Regions from separate parts of the Pseudoalteromonas sp. SG43-1 genome, predicted to be linked through region 2. Evidence: riboswitches for the same ligand, from Rfam matches in the RefSeq annotation. Region 2 holds a riboswitch; the other holds the start of a gene.
The links. Region 2 has a riboswitch for cobalamin ahead of H5159_RS09185 (ABC transporter ATP-binding protein). Riboswitches for the same ligand answer to the same signal wherever they lie in the genome.

Region 1 (10,620 bases), on a different contig from region 2:
TCAAACATTAGCGAACTTAAGTGTGATTGACCGTGTTACTGAAACGCTTATTTTACGCCCGCTAATTCAAAATGATAAACAAGAAATTATTAATCTTGCTCGCCAAATTGGTACTGCTGAAATGGCTGAAACGATGCCTGAATATTGTGGTGTTATTTCTAAAAAGCCGACAGTTAAAGCCAAAATTGAAGTAATAGAAGCTGAAGAAGAAAAGTTCGATTTTGATGTGCTAGATACCGTAGTAAATAACGCGCGCATAATGGATGTACGCGATATTGACGTAGAGGCAAAGCAAGAGCTAAAAGAGGCTGAGTCGGTTGCTGATTTACCTGCAGGCTCTGTAGTTATTGATATTCGCTCACCTGAAGAAGAAGAAGCTGCACCGCTTGCAATCGATGGTGTTGAGGTGGTGCATTTACCGTTCTTCCGTTTGGCTACTAAGTTTGGTGATTTACCAAAAGACACTGACTACTATTTATATTGTGACAGAGGCGTAATGAGCCAACTACAGGCACTTATGCTGCACGAACAGGGCTTCGAAACTGTAAAAGTTTATCGCCCGTAAAGTTAAAAACTTATATAAGCGTGGTTTATACCACGCTTTTTTTTGCCTGAATTTTGACTAGCAACTCATCGTTGAAAGGCGTTGGAATACTGTGAAGTTTACCTTGTTGGCTAATATAGCCACATATAGCTGATATTTCGGTTTCTCTATTGTGAGCTATATCTTGCTGCATTGATGAGTAATTATTTGCGGTTAATTCCATTATTTTATAAGCGGTATTGAGAGCTTTAATTAATGGAATATTAAGCCCTTGAGCCTTTGCAATATTACACGCTTCAGTGAGTGCATTAAAAATTATTGTATTGTACTTAGGTGCACGTAATTCACCATTTTTTACATTACTTAAAGCGCTTAATGGGTTAATGGCAATATTGACGAGTAGCTTTTCAAAACGAAGCTGCTGAATGTTATTAGTAAACTTTAGGTTGGGTATTACTTTAAAAATATCAGCTATTGGCGCACTATTTTGAAGTGCAAGCTCATTACAGCCACCAATAACGCTTTGTCCTTCACCTGTGTGTTGCACAATATATTGGTTTGATTTAAAGCCCGCTATGCTTGTCGTTAAAAAGTAGAGTGCTTGATGAGTGTTTAGCTGGTTATTTATCTCATCAACGTTGCCCATTCCATTATGCGAAAGTACAACAGAGCAATGTGTCGGTAAAAATGGCTTTATTTGAGAAAACGCATCAAGCACTTGAAAAGCTTTAACGGTAAATAAAATTACATCAAATTCAGTTGCTTTATCTAGCTGATTTAATGAAATAAATTTAGCGTCAATTTTTTTTGATGCACCCTTAGCTCTGCTGTAAAAGCGGGTGTTTGTTGGGTTTTTACGAGTTAAAACACTGACATTATGCGATGCGCTCAAAAAGTGGCTCAGCAATAAGCCAATAGCGCCATCGCCAACGATTAAAATATTAGCCATGTGGGTTCTTTTTTCGAGGTGTAAAAATTACTCTAAGTAAAAAGTAGCTTGCAGCACCTGCAAAATCAGCAAAAAAATCACCAAGTGATGCTTGCCTATAAGGAAGTGCGTCTTGCATTATTTCTATCGAGGCGCCATAGCCTGCTAACAAGAGTATTTGAGCATATAAAGGAAGCTTAAAAGCCTTATCCATTATTATGGCTAATATAAAAAAAATCCCAAAATGGGCGACTTTATCAACATGAGGGAATAAATTTACAACGCCACCTTTTATTTCTTTAGCAAATAAAAAGGTGAAAGCCACTATGCTGATTAAAAAAACTGCTTGATAAACACGCCTTGTCACGACAAATCCTAAAATCGCTTAAAAAAGAGGCGCAAGTATATCAAACTAATTTAGTATCGCACCTGAACAAGATGCAGAAAAATGTAAAGATTTATAATTTTAGCGTTATAATTGCCACATAAAATTAAGATTAAATAGTTAGGAGTATACTAATGCCTTCATTTGATATTGTATCTGAAGTAGAAATGAACGAAGCTAAAAATGCGGTTGATAACGCAAACCGTGAACTAGAGACTCGCTTTGATTTTAGAGGCGTTGATGCTTCTATTGAGCTAAACGATAAAACAATTAAGCTTAAAGCAGAAGCTGACTCTCAAGTTATGCAGTTGTTCGATATTTTAGCGGGAAAAATTTCAAAGCGCGGTATGGATGTAGCTAGTTTAGAACTTCAAGATATTAGCCGTGCAGGAAAAAATGTATTTCGTAACGTTGGGTTAAAGCAAGGTATCGAAAAAGACATGGCCAAAAAAGTGGTTAAAGCCATTAAAGATTCAAAAGTTAAAGTACAAGCCGCTATTCAAGGCGAAGAAGTGCGTGTGACAGGTAAAAAGCGTGACGATCTTCAAGAAGCAATGCAGGTAGTACGCAGTGCCGATTTAGGTCAGCCTTTTCAGTTTAAAAACTTTCGCGACTAATTTATAAACTGTTTTTAATAAAAGTGCTTTAATTTGTCTATATTTGCAGACAGATTAAAGCTACTTAATTTTTTACAACTTTCCCACCTTATCCTCTCGTAGTTCTGCATGTATTAATCCACTTTTTGATATTTAAGCTATTATATTTAATTGAATATAATAAAAACTTCACTCTAGAAGGTATTAAAATGAGACCCCATCAATTATTTCTGTTATTTGTTTTGCTTATATTTGCCAAGCCAAGCTTATCAAAGCCAGTTGATATTGATGTATTGGTCGAAGATGGCTACTTTCCGATTGTTATTAACGCGCAAAAAAAGCAGGGCTTTGCTCCTGAGTTTATTAATATTTTAAACGACGCACAGGAGGAATTTAACTTTATACTTATTTCTTTACCTGTAAAAAGGCTTACTTTGTCTGTTGAAAAAAATAACTTCGACGTTTTATTTTTAATGGCAATGCAATGGTTGCCAAAAAAAACGCAGAAAAATATTGAAAAAACTGAATTTTATACCATCACCAAAAACGAGCTTTATACACTCAAAGAGAATGCATCAGAGCAAACTTATTTTGACAATCTGGACAAATTAACCAAAGTTGGGGTTTTAGGGTACTCGTATCAATTTGCAGGATTTAATACAAATGCCGAATACTTGAGAGAAGAGCACCAGGTAAGCCTTACAATCGATGAATTCAATGTAGTTAAAATGCTGCTATTAAGGCGCGCTGAAGTCGGGGTTTTAAACAGTATTGCTTATCAGTATTTTAAAAAGCAGAATATCTTAAATATGGATTTACTATTTAAGAGTGACGTACCAGATGCAGTGTATGAAACACATTTTTTGATTAACTCACAATCAAATAAAATATCTAGTCGCAAAATGGATGAAATATTAAATTTACCTACTACACAAATGCAACTTCAGAAGCTACTTGATAAGTACGGTATTCCTTCAAGCTATAATAATACAGCACTGAACTGAAATAGCTTTTAGCTATATAGACGTCCATTGACATTTGTAAACAAAATGCTCACAATGACGGCATATTTTCAAGGTGCTTGCTAGCCACTTCATGTAATGATTTTTTTAGCAGGATAATCGGGAAGTTGGTGCGTTTTCATGATGACTACAAGCCCAACACTGCCCCCGCAACGGTAGAGTATTGCATGTTTTTATGTGCTTACTGAGTCCGGAGACCGGCCTTGATGCAATCTTACTTACTTAAATCTTTGCGGTGGGCAAAGGTAGGGGATCTCATGTTAAACAAAACAACTCTAGGCGTTGCAATTTCTGCTGCGCTTTCATTTTCTGTGTCTGGTGCAGAGCAATCAATTGAAAAAATAACCGTTACAGCTAATAAGTTTGAGCAATCAATTAACGACGTTTTAGTGAGTGTAAATGTTATTGAACGTGCTGAAATAGAAGCTAGTAACGTTCGCGATTTACCTACACTTTTAAGCACGCGAGTGGGTTTTCAAGTTAATCCAAACGGTGGTTTTGGTCAAAATACAGGTGTGTCACTTCGTGGTACAGGCTCTGGCGATACGTTGATTTTAATTGACGGTGTACGTACAGGCTCAGCAACACTTGGTCAAAAAGCACTAAATAATGTCCCTTTAAATAGTATTGAACGCATAGAAATTATTAAAGGCTCTCGCGCGGCTGTTTATGGCTCTGATGCACTCGCTGGTGTTATTAATATTATTACGCGTGAGTCAGATAACTTATCCCTAAGCGCTACATTTGGTTCTGACTCTTATCAAAATTATCAAGTTGCAGGTTCTGTAAAATCAGATGATATAACAACAGCATTTAACGCAGGCTTTGAAAAAACAGATAACTTTGATGTACTGCAAGGCGTAGCACCTGATGAAGATGGCTATGAAAATAAAAACCTTGGGTTTAAAGTAAACTACACCGATGCACATTACGGCGACTTTAAGTTATTAGGCCAATACAGTGAAGGTTATGCAGATTACGACAGTAGCTTTAGCCCAGTAGATAGTACGATTGAACGAGATGACTTTAAAAACTATCAACTTTCTGCAGGTTGGAGCAAAAACTACACTAACCAAACGCATAGTATTGATTTAGCGCTTTCAACAGATGATTCAGACAATACATATGTCGATTTTTCAGTTGGGCCAACAACAAGTACCTTTATAACTAAACGCACACAAATTGATTATAACGGCCAGTACCTGTTATCTAATGAACTTAACATTAGTGGTGGTATTAATTGGTACAACGATGATGTGTCGCATAGTTCGCAACCATTTGTTGAAGACAGCCGCGATGTACTTGCTGTGTTTGTAGGTGCTTACTATGATGCAGATAAAGTACTGGCTAATTTAACTGTTCGCCAAGATGATGATGAGCAATTTGGCGACGAAACAACGTATACAGCCGCTGCAGGTTATCATTTATCTGAAGATGCAACATTTCGTATAAGCCAAAGTACTGGCTTTAAAGCTCCTACATTTAACGATTTATATTATCCACTTTATGGTAACCCTGATTTACAACCTGAAAAATCAGTAAACCGTGAGTTAGGTTTGAGTGTAGATTTTGATATCGCGCAAGTTGATATTGCAATATTTAGAAACGATATAGAAGATAAGATTGATTACGATGCAAACTTTGCATTGGCTAATATCGATGAAGCACGTTACGAAGGGGTTGAATTTAGCTTATCTCAGCAGTTTTTTGGTTTTGATAGCAACCTTAACTTTGCTTACTTAAGCGCTGAAGACGAAGAAACGGGCGCAGAGTTGCGTAATGTTGCTAAACGTACTTTTAACTGGGAACTTGCAAAACAGTTTGGTGCTTTTGATGCAAGCTTAGACATGCAATACCGTAGCGACCGACAAGGTGCTGTGACGCGCTTAGGCTCTTATACACTCTGGAACCTAGCGGGTAATTATCAAGTAAATGAACATATTGAAGTTTCACTTCGTGTAGAAAACTTATTTGATAAAGAATATAACGCTGTTGATTCAAACACTGATTTTACAACGGGTGAAGTGTATTACTACAACACGCCAGAGCGTCGCTTTTTTGCAGGCGCAAGCTACCAGTTTTAACGGTATTTATTAATATTAAAAAGCCCGACTTATGTCGGGCTTTTTAATGTGTAGCTAAGTTTAACTACTAAAATTAGCTAGTCAGCTAAGAACTCTTTAAATACGGTTTCAAACTTGTGTAACTTAGGTGCTATTAAAATACTACAGTAACCCTGCTGTGGGTTTTCGTTATAGTAATCTTGATGATAATGCTCTGCTGGATAATACGTAGTGGCAGGGCTGACTTCTGTCACAATTGGCTCAGCGACATGGCTTTGCAGTTGAGCTATCATTTCGTTGGTTTGCTTAAGTTGAGCTTCATCGTGATAGTAAACCACACTTCTATATTGTGTGCCTATATCGTTACCTTGGCGATTCAATTGTGTTGCATCATGCAGTGTGAAAAACATTGCTAAGAGTGTTTCAAAGCTAACTACAGTCGCGTCAAATTCAATTTTAACAACCTCAGCGTGACCGGTTGTGCCTGAGCATACAGAATCATATGTTGGGTTATTTGTTTCACCGCCGGTGTAGCCAGAGCTTACGGTTAGTACGCCATTTACACGTCTAAATGCAGCATCTATACACCAAAAACAGCCGCCACCAAATGTTGCTACTTGCGTTGTTGAGCTCATAAGTATTCCTAAAATGTATATGGGGTTTAAAGGCGAGCATAAATTGTATGCGCCGCAACAACAAGGTTACGGCGCAATTAAGAGGCTAGATCTCTTCGAAAGGTTTTTCAGCGGCTTGTTTGTCTAATTTTTGCTGTAAAAATTCAGGTGATTGAGTGTTACGTGCAAGTGCATAATATGCAGCAGGTACAACAAAAAGAGTTAGTAGGGTCGATACAATAACCCCAGTAAACACGACTACACCTATCACCATACGGCTTTCAGCGCCCGGACCTGAAGCAAGTACTAAAGGTACCGAACTCATAACCGTAGTCAGCGAGGTCATAATAATAGGGCGCAAACGCTGAGTTGCTGCTTGCAAAATAGCTTCACTAAATTCAACGCCTTTATCGCGTAGTTGGTTAGTAAATTCTACAATCAAAATACCGTTTTTAGCACTTAGCCCTATGAGCATGACAATACCTATTTGGCTGTAAATATTTAAGGTAAGTCCTGTAGCCCAAAGTCCGAACATAGCGCCCATTAAACCAAGTGGTACGGTAAGCATGATGACGAACGGATGCATAAAGCTTTCAAACTGTGCTGCCAGTACTAAAAAGGTAACAGTGAGTGCAAGTATAAATACGTAGGTCATCGCTGATGCGCCTTCGTAATAAAGCTGCGACTCGCCTTTGTAATCTACGGCGCCATCTATATCGTTTTCTTGCGCGGCTACTTCGTTTAAAAAGTTAAGCGCTTGCTCAAGCGTATAACCGTCGGCTAAGTTGGCGCTTAATGTAATTGCGCGCATACGGTTGTATCGGTTTAAGCGCGATGCGGTTGCTTCTTCTTTTAAGCTGATAAGGCTATCAAGTGGGACTAGTTCACCGCTTCGTGATTTAAGATATATATTTGAAATGTCAGTAGGGTTAGTAAAGTCTTCTTTAGTCCCTTTTAAAATTACATCGTATTCTTCACCACGGTCAATAAAGGTTGTAACACGGCGCTGGCCAAGCATTGTTTCAAGTGTACGGCCTACATCAGATACAGAAACGCCTAAATCAGCGGCCTTGTTTTTATCTATGCTGACTAAAAACTGCGGGAAGGTTTCTTTATAATCATGATCGATTCTTACTAAACCTGGGTTTTGTTCAGCACGCTTAATTATACGGTCACGCCAATCGGCAAGTTGTGCATAATCATTACCTTGCAATACAAACTCAATAGGGCGAGATGAACCACCACCGCCAATACCACGGCGCATAATGGCAAATGCACGAACATCGGTAACTTCTTGCATTTTACCGCTTATTTCGTCCATTACTTCCCATGTTGAGCGTTTGCGTTTATCCCAATCGGCCATACCAACAATAGCAACACCGCCGCTGCCACCCCAGCCAGGTACTCGAACAAGTACGCGACTTAGCTCACCTGCTTGCGAGTAAGGCATTAAGCGTTCTTCAATTTTAGCCATATTAGCGGCATTATTTTCATAACTTGCGCCCTCAGGGCCGCTCATCATAATAAAGAACGTGCCACGGTCTTCTTTTGGCGTTAGCTCAGAGGGGACTTGTAAAAACAACGAGTAACTAACAAAGCCCGCTAATAATAGGCTCACCATTAAACCCCATTTACGGGTTATGTTGGTGGAGAGTGAATTACGGTAACTTACTTCAATTTTAGTAAACTGGCGGTCCATCCATTGGCTAAATTTATTTGGTTTGTCTGATACTTTAAGTACTTTAGAACACAAGGCTGGTGCGAGAGTCAGCGCTGTAACACTTGAGAAAAATACGGCAGCACTTACCGCCATTGCAAACTCAGTAAATAATGCCCCTATACGGCCATCCATAAACACCAATGGCACAAACACCGATATTAGTACAAGCGTGGTTGCGACAATGGCAAAACCAACTTCACGCGCACCTCTATATGCAGCTAGTAATGGCGGCTCACCCAGTTCAATACGACGGTGAATGTTTTCAAGCATTACAATGGCATCATCTACTACTAAACCAATAGCCAGTACTAATGCAAGTAAAGTTAGTAAGTTGATTGAGTAGCCCATTGCTAATAAAAACATAAAGCTACCAACAAGTGCGACCGGTACGGTAACCGCAGGAATAAGCGTTGCTCGTATATTGCCTAAAAACAAAAATATAACGAGTACGACTAAACCCATAGAGATGGCAAGTGTGCTGTAAACTTCACTAATTGATTCTTTAATAAATACAGACGAATCGTAGCTGTCTTGAATTGTGGTGCCTTCAGGTAGGTTACGTTTGATTTTTTCAAGTTCACTGCGTGCGTTATCTACTACGGTAAGCGTGTTTGCTTTAGCTTGTTTTACAATTCCTAGGCCAATCATGTTGCGCCCGTTACCACGAAATAAGCTTTCGTCATCGGCAGCTTCTAATTTTACGTCGGCAACTTCACCTAAACGCACTAAATAACCTTCTTCACCACGTTTAATAACAAGGTTTTTAAAATCGCGCTGATCTTTATAACTACGTGCGGTACGCACGGTAAAGTCGCGATCTATTGATTCTATTTCGCCGGCAGGTAATTCAACGTTTTCTGTACGCAGTGTATTTTCAATATCGCTTGAGGTAATACCGCGTGCAGCCATTGCTTGGCGGTTTAGCCAAATTTTCATGGCGTATTGGCGCTCACCACCAATACGCACGTTAGATACACCATCTACAACGGCTAAACGGTCAACGATAAAGCGCTGTGCGTAATCAGAGAGCTGTAACGAGTCCATTGTTTCGCTGTTTAATACAAACCATGCGATTGGGCTTTCATCACTATTTGACTTAGACACTTCTGGTGGGCGTACCTGATCGGGTAAACTATCAAGTGCACGTGCTACACGTTCGCGTACATCGTTAGATGCGGCATCTATATCGCGGTTAATATCAAACTCAATGGTAATGTTTGAACGCCCATTACGACTAGATGAGTTTATACTTTTAATGCCTTCAATACCGGAAATTCGATTTTCTATTATTTGCGTTATTTTTGTTTCTATAATTTCGGCAGAAGCACCTGTGTATTCAGTGCTGATATTTACTATTGGTGTTTCAATATCAGGGTACTCACGAAGTGGCAGCATAGTAAATGCAACCAGACCAAAAGTAAGAAGCAGTAAATTAATTACTATGGCAAAAACGGGGCGTTTAACGCTAGTATCAGTAATTTTCACGTATTACCCCTTTACGCTTACTTTACTACCAGAGCGAATTTTTATTAGCCCTTCAGTAACAATTTGCTCGCCATCATTTAAACCTTCATCGATAGCAACCCAGCCATTATTTCTGCCAGCAACATGCACTTCAACCTTATTGGCTACTCCGTCTTGAATTTGAAAAACAAAGTGTTTGTCTTGTAAAGGGATAACCGCTTTTTCTGGCACCATTAAAGCTTGGTTACTGCTTAGCTCAAGTGCTGTATTTAGTAACATACCAGGGCGAAGTAATCCTGATTTATTAGCAAAACTTGCAGTTACTTCAACACTGCGTGTTACCGAATCAATACGCGAGCTAATATGCGTTACCTTGCCGTTAAATGTCTGCCCTGGGTAGGCATCGTTTTGGGTAAGTACTTTCATACCTATGTTTAATTGTGCTAAATATTTTTCAGGTACTTTGAAGTCAACTTTAATAATACTAATATCATCAAGTGTGGTGATTATTGTTGTGTTGCTTACGTAGGCGCCAACTGATATTTCACGCTTACCTAACAGGCCTGAAAATGGCGCGGTAATAGTCATTTCATTTAACTTTGTTTTAGCGCTTTCTAGTTGAGCTTCAGTGGCATCAACACGAGATAATTGTTCTTCAAGTAATGACTTTGCCGTTGATTGCGAGCGTGAAAGTTCGGTAAGGCGATCTAACTGGCGTTTTTCCTCACGTAAGTTAATACCGAGTTCTTTAACTGCAAGTTGCTCTTGTTGGCTTTGTAACTGTACTAATTTTTGTCCTTTACTGACTAAGTCGCCATCTTTAAAATATATATCTGTGACATAATCGTTTTGCGCACTTTTTATATAAATAGCTTGGTTTGCACGTGCACTACCGATGGCCTCTATCATCACTGCGTTTTCCTCAGAGGTAACAGTATGAGCCGTTACTTGGGTAGACATTTGTGATGAATCGGCTTGTTCGCCGTGGCTAGCGGGTAAATATAAATAAACGCTAAATATTAGAAGTAACGTAATAATAAATGGAAAAAGTGCTTTACCTGATTGTCTTGAGTACATTGATTTCATACCTGAAAATGAATTGTAAGTATTGTACGAAATAAGACCGTGAAAAGACGGTTATGTATCTCATAAATTTGTGCGTTAAGCGTAAAAGTAAATAAGATTTATTCATTGTTCCTATTTTGTTGAGGAAAAAGCGGTAATGTATGAAATTTAAAACTAGCTGTAACTTATGTATAACAACAAGAAAGGTCATAATTTTGG
Region 2 (10,620 bases):
GCTGCTGTCGCCAAAACCTTCAGCGTATACAGCGGTTTCGTCTTTACGTATTACAAAGTCAAATTCGTTAATCTTATCGACTATAACGTCTTTTGCTTTTTCTATGTCGTCGCCATACGAAATACCTACGGGTACTTCTATACGTCTTATACCTAGCGTGGTGTAATTTTTTAGTACATTTCTAAATAATACTTTGTTTGGTACAAGTATTAGTTGCCCGTAAAAGCTCTCTATTAGCGTGTTACGTAGGTTTATAGAATGCACCGAACCAAACACATCATCGGTTTCTATTACATCACCTGTTTTAAATGGCTTACGTACACCCATTGCTATACCTGCAATTAGGTTTTCGGTCATGTCTTGAAACGCAAAACCAATGGCTAAACCCACAATACCCGCACCAGCAAGTAGCGAAGTAACAGTGCCTTTTAAGCCAACAAAATCGAGCGCTATAAATAAACCTATGCACAACACAATAACTTTAAATATTGACGCCATTAAGTCGGCAATTTGCGTTGAATCGAGAGAGCGGCGCAACACGTTTTTCATCAGCTTGCCAGCAAAGCGCGCCAATATTGAAAATACTATGGCAATTACTATTGCCACTATAAAATTAGGGATATGGCTGATAACAACATCAAACCACCCTCCGAGCTTTTCCTCTATTAGTTTTTCGGCTTCGCCAACTGACGGAATACTGATCATTTTGTTTGCACCTATTTAATTAATAATCTCATTAATATTAGATATAGTTGCAAATATAACGCCAGTATCAAAAAAGCCATGCAATGCATGGCTTTTCAATTGTTTATTTAAGCTTATGACCTAATTTTGTTCGTCGCGCATAAATACCGGCTCAAGCTCTTTAACTGTTGCCTCAGGGCTAAAGTAATAACCCGCCACAGTAAACTCTTTAAGCTGACTTAATTGCGTTACTTTATTTTCGATAATGTAGCGCGCCATCATGCCGCGTGCTTTTTTAGCGTAAAAGCTAATTACCTTGTATTGACCGTTTTTACAATCTTTAAAGTGTGGGGTAATAATTTGTGCATTTAATGCTTTTTTATCTACCGCTTTAAAGTATTCGTTTGAAGCAAGGTTAACGAGGTATTGTGCGTCTTGTGCTTTTAATACGTCGTTTAGTTTGTTCGCTATTACGCTGCCCCAAAACTCGTATAAGTTTTTGCCACGCGAGTTTTCAAGCTTGGTGCCCATTTCAAGACGGTAAGCTTGCATTAAATCAAGTGGTTTTAATAAGCCGTATAAACCCGAGAGAATACGCAAATGGTTTTGTGCGTAATCAAGCTCGCTAGCTTTAAGCGTGCTTGCATCTAAACCGCCGTATACATCGCCATTAAAGGCAAGCACTGCTTGTTTAGCATTACTTTGTGTAAACGGCTGTGCCCACTCACTAAAGCGTGCTGCGTTAAGCCCAGATAGCTTATCGCTAATTTTCATTAAACTGCCAATTTGCGCTGGTGTTAGTTCACGGCATACTTTCATGAGCTCTTCGCTGTGCTCTAGTAATTCAGGCTGAGTGAACTTGTCTGTTGCGGGTGGCGTTTCGTAATCAAGATTTTTTGCAGGTGAAATAACAGTGATCATAGTTAGCTATTGACTTGTAATTTATTTAGTGTCAATTTCAACATTAAATGAAACGAAAAGCACGTTTTGTTTAAATAAATCCTCTCTTAATAACCCATGCATTGCCGTTTTTCTATTGATAAGGACATAAGACCTATCAAGCATTGTCACACTGTTGCAGTATGGATTGTATATATTAAGAGTGATTAGATTTTTCTTTTAACTTGCTTGGAATGAGGAAAGCAAATGACTTCAGCTCTACAAAGGCTAAAACAACATTCATCTATCGTAGCCGACACTGGTGATATTGAAGCTATTAAAAAGCATCAACCAGAAGATGCAACTACAAACCCGTCGCTTTTATTAAAAGCGAGCGAGATTGAAGCATATAAGCCTTACCTAGATAAAGCTTGGAGCTATGCAAAAGAAACCGAGCAAGAGCCAGCTAAACAACTTGAACTAGCATGTGATTACTTTGCCGTGTTACTTGGTAAAGAAATTAGTGAGATTGTTCCTGGTTATATTTCTACTGAAGTAGATGCACGCCTTTCGTTTAATACGCAAGCGACTATTGATAAAGCACATACTCTACTTAGCCTTTACGAAAAAGAAGGTGTAAGCAAAGATAAAATTTTAATCAAAGTAGCGTCTACGTGGGAAGGCATTAAAGCCGCTGAGCAGCTAGAAAAAGAAGGTACTAAATGTAACCTTACTTTATTATTTAGCGATGCCCAAGCTCGCGCATGTGCCGATGCAAACGTATTTCTAATTTCGCCATTTGTTGGTCGTATTTTAGATTGGCACGTTGCTAACGGTATGGAAAAACCAACCGATCCGCTACAAGATCCAGGTGTTCAGTCTGTACGCAGCATTTTTGAATTTTACAAACGCCATGACTACAAAACAGTTGTGATGGGTGCAAGTTTCCGTAATACAGGCGAAATTATAGCACTTACAGGTTGTGACAAGCTAACTATTAGCCCTAATCTTTTAGAAGATTTAGGTAACCTTGAAGGCGCACAAGAATATTTGCTTGAAAGCGATGTTCCACAAGAGCCAAAACCAGAGCCACTTACAGAAGCACAGTTCCGTTGGTTACATAACCAAGATGCTATGGCTACTGAAAAACTGGCTGAAGGTATTCGCTCTTTTGCTGATGCACAAGAACAACTAGAGGCGCGCTTTAAAGCAATGTAATTTGCTATAATCGTGTTTTAAAAAACGTCGCAATAGCGGCGTTTTTTTATGCCTAAAATACGCTACTCCTCCATATAATCTTTGTATAAACCTTCATCAACTCATCACATCCCCGTAACATAACTGTCACTTTTTTGTTCTATTTTAGTTATGCCTGTGGTATAGGTATTCTTGAGGTCAATAAAATCAATAGGAGAAGTTCATGGATAGCCTAAACGATATATTAGAGATATTAGAAGGACCAGATACAACAAGGAAAACCTCCCAGAAAAATAAAAAAAGAAAATGGCGTGAAATAGAAGCAATAAAAGACAAACAACGCCTACGTAAAGAACTACAAGAACTAGACTACTTTACAGACAGTATTGCGATTGAAGAGCTCGATTTTTAATTCAATACGCCCCAACTAAACAAAAAGGCTTCCGATATATGGAAGCCTTTTTTAATGCGCTGAAAATAGCTGCATGAGATAAATTTATTATTCAGAGCCCAGGTTATTTACACCTGCCAGTTAATCTGTTTTTCATCTTGGGCTAGTAATAGCTCATTCGTTTTTGAAAAATGCTGACAGCCAAAAAAGCCTCTATGCGCCGAAAGCGGCGATGGGTGTGGCCCTTTTAAAATATGATGGCGAGCGCTATCTATGCCTTTACCTTTTTTTTGTGCATGTGCACCCCATAAAATAAATACCACACCTTCGCAGTGTTTATTAATATGCGCTATTACATTATCGGTAAATTGCTCCCATCCTAAATGCTTATGAGAATGCGCTTGCCCTTGCTCAACGGTCAATACTGTATTGAGTAGAAATACACCCTGATCTGCCCAACTTTGCAGGTAACCATGCTCAGGAGTAATAAACCCGCTAATATCGGTAGCTAACTCTTTATACATATTTTTAAGCGACGGCGGCAGCTTTTTTACATCAGGCAATACCGAAAAACACAAGCCATGCGCTTGCCCTTCTCCGTGGTATGGGTCTTGTCCTAAAATTACAACGCGGATGTCATTTAGCGCTGTGGCATCAAAAGCGCTAAATACTTGAGGTTCAGGCGGATAAACAGCAACACCTTCATTGCGGCGATTAGCCACAGTCTCTAACGTTTCCTGCATGTAAGATTGCTGTAATTCACTTTCTAAAAATGTAGCCCAATCGCTCATTGTGTACTCTTAATCTGTTTACGTGATGCGTCTATTTTATCACACATATCCGCGAGTCCATCTAGCATGCGCGGGGTAAAACGATGTAATAAATCGGCATTTACGCTAATAAATTGATCATTTTTAACTGCTGGTACTTCTGGCCACTTTTGCCAATTAACAATCGGCTGTGGTGTTTTTGATTTTTCATCAGGGATAATAATAACTTGTGGCTTAGTAACAATGACATTTTCGATACTAATTTGCGGGTAATCTGTAACGCTCTGTGCAAATACATTACTTACATGGCATGTTTCAATCAGTTGGCTTATCCACGTATTTTTACTTACTGTCATCATCGGCTCAGCCCATAACTGATAAAATCCGGTAATATTTTTTTTATCTTGCTGGCTTTTAATAATCGCGTTTAGTTTTTGTGTAAATGCATTTGCCGCTTGCTGGCTTTGCTCAATATTCCCTGTAAATTCACCAAAAGTAAGTAACTCGTCGGCTACACCCGCGATTGTGACGGGGTTACTCAAATACACTTTTATACCTAAACGCTCTATTTGGGCTAAATCTTCGCTTTGATTTCCGCTTTTCCACGCAATAACTAAGTCGGGTTTAAGTGCCAATACTTTTTCAAGCGAGATGCCGTAATAACCCCCTATGCGCTCAATACTTTGGGCTTCACTTGGGTAGTCGGCGTAATCAACCGTGCCCACAATATTATCGCCCGCCCCTATGGCAAATAGGTTTTCGACAATGTGCGGTGCAAGCGCGATTATTCGCAGTTTTTTAGAATCATTAGCCAGCTCTGCAAGTGTACTACCCGATACACTAAAAAGCAGCAGCCCAATAAAAAACGCTTTAAACATTAGTAATCAAACCCTTCAAGCGCTTTTATGCCTGAGTCGAATGCATGTTTTACATTACGCACTTCGCTTACCGTGTCGGCAAGGTCAGTTAAAGTGCGGTGTGCTGCACGCCCTGTAATAATAACTGACTGCATTGGTGGACGGTTATTAAGGGCTGTTACTACCTCATCTAAATCAACATAGCCGTATGTCACCATATACGTAAGCTCATCGAGTAATACTAAATCAATACTGCTATCAGCAAGCATGCGTTTTGACTCTTGCCATGTTGCTTGGGCGGCTGCAGTATCGGCTTCTTTATTTTGTGTATCCCAGGTAAAACCGGTGTTCATTACAACAAACTCAACACCTGCACTTTGTAATAAATTACGCTCGCCACATTCCCACGTACCTTTAATATATTGGCAAACGGCTGCTTTTTTACCATGTCCAACGCAGCGTGCTACAACGCCAAAGCCTGAGGTTGATTTACCTTTACCATTACCGGTAATTACCTGAAAAATACCTTTTACATCTTGTGCGGCGGCAACACGTGCATCCACTTGTTCTTTTACTTTTTGTTGGCGCTGCTTATGCTTATCGTTGTTTTGTTCAGTCATTATTGTGCCCTTCATAAATCGAGATAATTTGCTGTATGTTTAAATGCGTTTCGCACATGGTTGCTAATCGTTCTAACTGCTGCTCGCGGTGAGCGGCAATACTAATTGGGTTAATTGAGGCGCTTGGTTTTACCCATTTTAAAATTTGCGATGTAGCATCGGCTTCATCAAATAAGCCATGTAAATAAGTGCCCGCAATGGCGTTATCATCGCTAATAAAGCCATCAAACGTAAAGCCATGTGGGTGGCTTTCATCAAAGGTTAAAAATGGCTTATTAAGCGCTGCACCTTGGCTAATCCCTGCATGTATTTCGTAACCACTACAGGGTGTTGATTGGTTATTTAAAAGCAGTGTAGCGGTTATTTTAGTTAATACTTTTTGTGTTGTTAGCGTGGTTTCAAAATCGCACAGAGCAAGCCCATTTACTTGCTTTAATGATGACTCAATACCCTCGGGATCGTTAAGCGTATTGCCCAGCATTTGCATGCCGCCACAAATGCCAAGTACTTTACCACCATAGCGTAAGTGGCGTTTAATTTGAGTCTCCCAGCCTTCATTTTTCAAAAAGGTTAAATCGCCCAGCACGTTTTTACTGCCTGGAAGAATTATCAGATCAACGTCTGGGATCGTTTGCGTATGGCGCACGTAATTTATATTAATGTTTGGGTGCAAACGCAGTGCGTCAAAATCGGTGTGGTTACTAATGTGGGGTACAAGCAGCACTGCAATATTAATTGTGGCGTTAGTTACGTTATTATCAATTGCGACGGCGTCTTCAGCATCAAGCGCAAGGTCGTGTAAATAAGGTAATACGCCAAGTACGGGTTTGTTTGTGTATTCTTCAAGCCAATCAAGCCCGCCTTGCAGCAAACCTATATCGCCTCTAAAGCGGTTTATAACAAAACCCTTTACGCGCGCTTGTTCTGACTCGCTTAACAACGCAAGCGTACCTACCAAGTGTGCAAATACGCCGCCTTCATCAATATCAGCAATTATAATTACTGGGCAATCTACCTCTTCGGCGTAGCCCATATTAGCAATATCGTTTTCACGCAGGTTTATTTCAGCAGGGCTACCTGCCCCTTCAACGAGGAGTAAATCAAAGCGTTTAGCTAAGCGGTTATGTGAAGTAATTACTGCATCCATCGCCACTTTTTTATAGTCGTGATATTTGCCCGCTTCCATATTACTAATGGCTCTTCCGTGAATAATCACTTGTGCGCCAGTATCGCTATTAGGTTTAAGTAATATAGGGTTAAAGTCTATTTCTGGCTCTACTTTAGCTGCTATTGCTTGCAAAGCTTGCGCACGACCAATTTCGCCGCCATCTTTTGTTACTGCGCTATTAAGTGCCATATTTTGTGGTTTAAAAGGCGCAACCTTTACCCCACGCTTAGCAAACACCCTGCAAAGGGCAGCAACTAAAGTGCTTTTACCAGCATCTGATGTAGTGCCTTGCACCATTAAGGTTTTCATGGAATTACACCCTTCGCTTTCTAAAAAACAATAAACTCAAAAAGAACACGCTACCAATAGCTGCAGTAATAACACCTACGGGCAGTTCTTGGTTTTTCAGCAATGAGCGCGAAAGTACATCAACCCACACCATAAATGTACCGCCCACCAAGCTGGTTACCAGTAAGCCAGCGATGGTGCCTTGGGATATAAAAAAGCGCACAATATGCGGCACCATTAATCCTACAAACCCAATACCACCACACATAGCCACCAGCACAGCGGTAATTAATGAGCTTAAAACCAGCATAAGTATTCTAAAGCGCTGAACCCTCACACCTAATGTAATTGCGCTTTCATCGCCCAGTAACATAGCATTTAGCTGCCTTCTAAAGCTCAGCATTACAAACGTACACAATGTAATTACCAATAAAGGCAACCAAAGCGTAGCCCACTGCGCACGCGAAAAGCTGCCCAGTGTCCAAAATAAAATAGCGGCTACCGCCTGAGGGTCGCTCCAATAAAGCAGCAAGCTGGTAAATGCACTAAATAAAAACGACAGAGCAACACCAGCTAATAACATTGATTCTACCTGTGCACTTTGCTGCCTACCTGCAATAAGTATTAATAAACTCATAGCGAGTAAGCTACCTAATAACGCTGCTGCCGATAACATAAAACCAGCGCTAATACCTGCTAATGCCATAAGTAACACCACGCCAAATGAGGCACCCGACGATATACCAAATAAGTAAGGATCGGCTAAAGGGTTACGCGTTACCGTTTGTAAAATAAGCCCCGCAATTGCTAAGCCAGAGCCGGCTAAAAAGGCGAGTAATGTGCGTGGCATTCTTAGTTCAAAAATAATACGCGAATTAAAAGACGCATCATTTGAGAGTAAAAAGCTATTAAATACATCTTGAAGTGAGGTCTCTGCTGCGCCAAAACTAAGTGCTGCAAATAAGCTAAATAAAGCAGCTGCAGCACTGATAAATAGCGCAAGTGATTGGCGAGTATTAACTGCGCTCATATTATTCGTAACCATAAAAGTAAGTGATATGAGGGATGCTATTTCCCGACTCCGATATTTGCGGGTGGTTATTTACTTGAGCGCAGACACCAAAAACGTCGCCTAGCATGTTTTCGGTTAATACCTCACTTGGCGTGCCTGTATGTGTAATTTCACCATTTTTAATAATCACTAGTTCATCGCACATTGCAGAAGCTAAGTTTAAATCGTGAAACGATGCAAACACCGTTACACCCAACGATTTAGCAAGCTCCATTACCTGTATTTGGTATTTAACATCTAAATGGCTAGTTGGTTCGTCCATTATTAACAACTGAGGTTGCTGAACTATGGCGCGGGCTATCAAGGCACGTTGCTTTTCACCACCCGAAAGTGACTCAAAGCTTTGATCGATATGATCTGCCAACCCTACAGTGTTGATAGCTTGGGTAATTTTTTGTTTATCAATGTTAGTTACTGAGCTAAATAGCGATTTATGAGGCGTTAGCCCAAGTGCAATAACATCAAATACGCTTAAGTTAAATTGCGACGGGGTTTCTTGTAAAACAACCGCTACTTTTTTTGCGTACTCATCGCTTTTTAGCTGCCAAATATCGGTGTTGTTAAACTCTACAACGCCATCACTGGGTTTATTAAAACGATATAAACAACGCAATAAGCTCGATTTACCTGCGCCATTAGGTCCAATTAAACCAACAAATTTACCTGTGGTTATTTTAAGGTTTATTTTTTTGAGGATCGTTTTATTGCCAATACCCCACGATACGTTTTTAACGTTTAGTAATGGTATATTTAATGGCGTTTGAGTGTGCAATAGTCAGTCCTAGACGGGATTAAACTCACTAAAATGCGATAAAAATACTAATGCACTACAAGAAAAAATGAGTAAACCCGCTCGTTAAAAGAATTTATACCAATTGCACTAAATTAGTGATTTATTATAGCGACAAAGAAATAGCTTAATAACAAAGCGGAAATTATGACATATACTTGTTCTATATGAATAATTTTTAACGAAGTTAGTAAGTTATTTAATTCGCTAGAAAGATCATGTTTTTAATAAAATTGGTATTATACCATTTGTATCTGACTTAAAGCTTTGCGCTAATTACAGTTGCGGGAACAGTCGAGGACTCGCACCTCATTCCAAATGAAGCTCTATTATGGGCGGCTAAGTAAATAATTTAAAGCAAAAAAAACCGCACTCAAAAGAGCGCGGTTAAAAAGGGAGTGTTTTAACTAATTTAGCGAATAGTTAAAACTTGTATTCCATACCTAAGCCTACGTAGTCTTGGTCAACGTTGTTGTCCATGTCGAAGCTTGAGTAAAAGCCAAATACTTTAATGTTTTTATTTAATTTGTGATCAAGACCAACTGATATTGCTGACTTATCGTCGCTGTCGTCAAAGTCCATGTCTTGGTATTGTACTTTAAATGTGTTGTTACCCATGCTGTAAGCTGCATTTAATAGATAACCATCCGCTTCTGCGCTGCCGTCAACTTTTTCTTGTGTTTGGTACATTGCACCTAACTTAAAGTTTTCAACTTTACCTTGGATTGACGCGCGTACTACATCGTAGCCATTTACTTCACTATCGGCTGCGATAGAGGCATATACTGCGCTCTTTTTAAGTGCCACGTCACCGTAAGTAACCGCCATTGAGTAACCGTTATCAGCGTCTACATCATCTTCAGCTACAAAAGTAGCAAGTACTTTAAAACCTTCGTATGAGTTTGATGAATAACTAACAGTATTCCCTAAACGGTTTTCACCTTTAAATACATTTTTAATATCGCCTTCAAGGTCGTTAAACAAGTCTAACTTACCTTGAGATTGTTTAAGCGCAGTATCGTTACGACCAATAACCACTTGGCCAAACGCACCTTTTAAACCAACGTATTGGTTACGCGCAGAAATATTGTCGTCGTTATCGCCTTTTGAATCAGCATCAGACACATCAACTTGAAACTCAAACTTATATACCGCTTCTAAACTATCATTTATTTTTTCAGAACCTTTAACACCAAGACGAGATGCATTACTTTTTATCTCAGTAAAAGATCCTTCGCCGTCATCAGATGATTGCACTGTTACATTCGCTTTACCGTAAATGTCTACATCGGCAAGTGCATTAAAAGATAAACCACTTAATAGTGCTAAGCATAAGCTCGATTTTACAAATTTCATGTTATTTCCTTGGATAATCACAAAAGACTAATTTTTAAAACTGCTGCATTTTGTCACCGCTAAATGACAGTAATATTACAATGGAAATATTAATGTCTTTTTTTATTAATAAAAATGCATTAAATTTGAAATCAAAATAACATGAAAGCCTAATAAACGGCCGAACTTACTTACTTTTCTTTAATGACAAGCTTGGGGTCATTTGCGATAGTAAATTAACTAAGGTTTCTATTAACTCTTTTTGCTCGTTGTCTCTGTGATACGCTATAAACACGTCTCGCGAGGTATTTTCTACATCTTTAACATGAAACAGTTCACCTTTTTCTAAATGCCCTTCTACCAATACTTGAGGTATAAATGCACTGCCGCCACATTGCAGTATTAAATCAAGTGCAATACGTCCTGTGCTGGTTCTAAAATAAGGCGGTGTTTTACCGGTAAACTGACGCGCATGCCAAAGTGAGAAAGTAGTTCCCCAATCAACATATACATACTGATTATCAAAAAAGTTTTCGTTCGTTGCAGTGTCGTATCCGCTTACGGGAATG

Region 1: it holds a riboswitch for cobalamin, as region 2 does, so the genes downstream of both, H5159_RS08265 (TonB-dependent receptor domain-containing protein) here and H5159_RS09185 (ABC transporter ATP-binding protein) in region 2, are expected to answer to the same signal.

What each region holds. Positions count from the first base shown of each region.
Region 1 is NZ_JACJFD010000008.1:84,370-94,989, reverse strand. It holds gene thiI (tRNA uracil 4-sulfurtransferase ThiI) at 1-565, shown strand, start outside; gene H5159_RS08285 (ketopantoate reductase family protein) at 591-1,493, opposite strand; gene H5159_RS08280 (VanZ family protein) at 1,486-1,839, opposite strand; gene H5159_RS08275 (YajQ family cyclic di-GMP-binding protein) at 1,992-2,474, shown strand; gene H5159_RS08270 (transporter substrate-binding domain-containing protein) at 2,663-3,457, shown strand; cobalamin riboswitch at 3,512-3,696, shown strand; gene H5159_RS08265 (TonB-dependent receptor domain-containing protein) at 3,733-5,559, shown strand; gene msrA (peptide-methionine (S)-S-oxide reductase MsrA) at 5,637-6,173, opposite strand; gene H5159_RS08255 (efflux RND transporter permease subunit) at 6,259-9,357, opposite strand; gene H5159_RS08250 (efflux RND transporter periplasmic adaptor subunit) at 9,361-10,413, opposite strand.
Region 2 is NZ_JACJFD010000010.1:26,362-36,981, reverse strand. It holds gene H5159_RS09230 (mechanosensitive ion channel family protein) at 1-705, opposite strand, end outside; gene yaaA (peroxide stress protein YaaA) at 826-1,605, opposite strand; gene tal (transaldolase) at 1,831-2,781, shown strand; gene H5159_RS09215 (DUF3545 family protein) at 2,984-3,172, shown strand; gene ung (uracil-DNA glycosylase) at 3,280-3,942, opposite strand; gene H5159_RS09205 (cobalamin-binding protein) at 3,939-4,799, opposite strand; gene cobO (cob(I)yrinic acid a,c-diamide adenosyltransferase) at 4,799-5,398, opposite strand; gene H5159_RS09195 (cobyric acid synthase) at 5,391-6,875, opposite strand; gene H5159_RS09190 (iron ABC transporter permease) at 6,880-7,884, opposite strand; gene H5159_RS09185 (ABC transporter ATP-binding protein) at 7,886-8,698, opposite strand; cobalamin riboswitch at 8,944-9,078, opposite strand; gene H5159_RS09180 (porin) at 9,140-10,072, opposite strand; gene H5159_RS09175 (LysR family transcriptional regulator) at 10,239-10,620, opposite strand, start outside.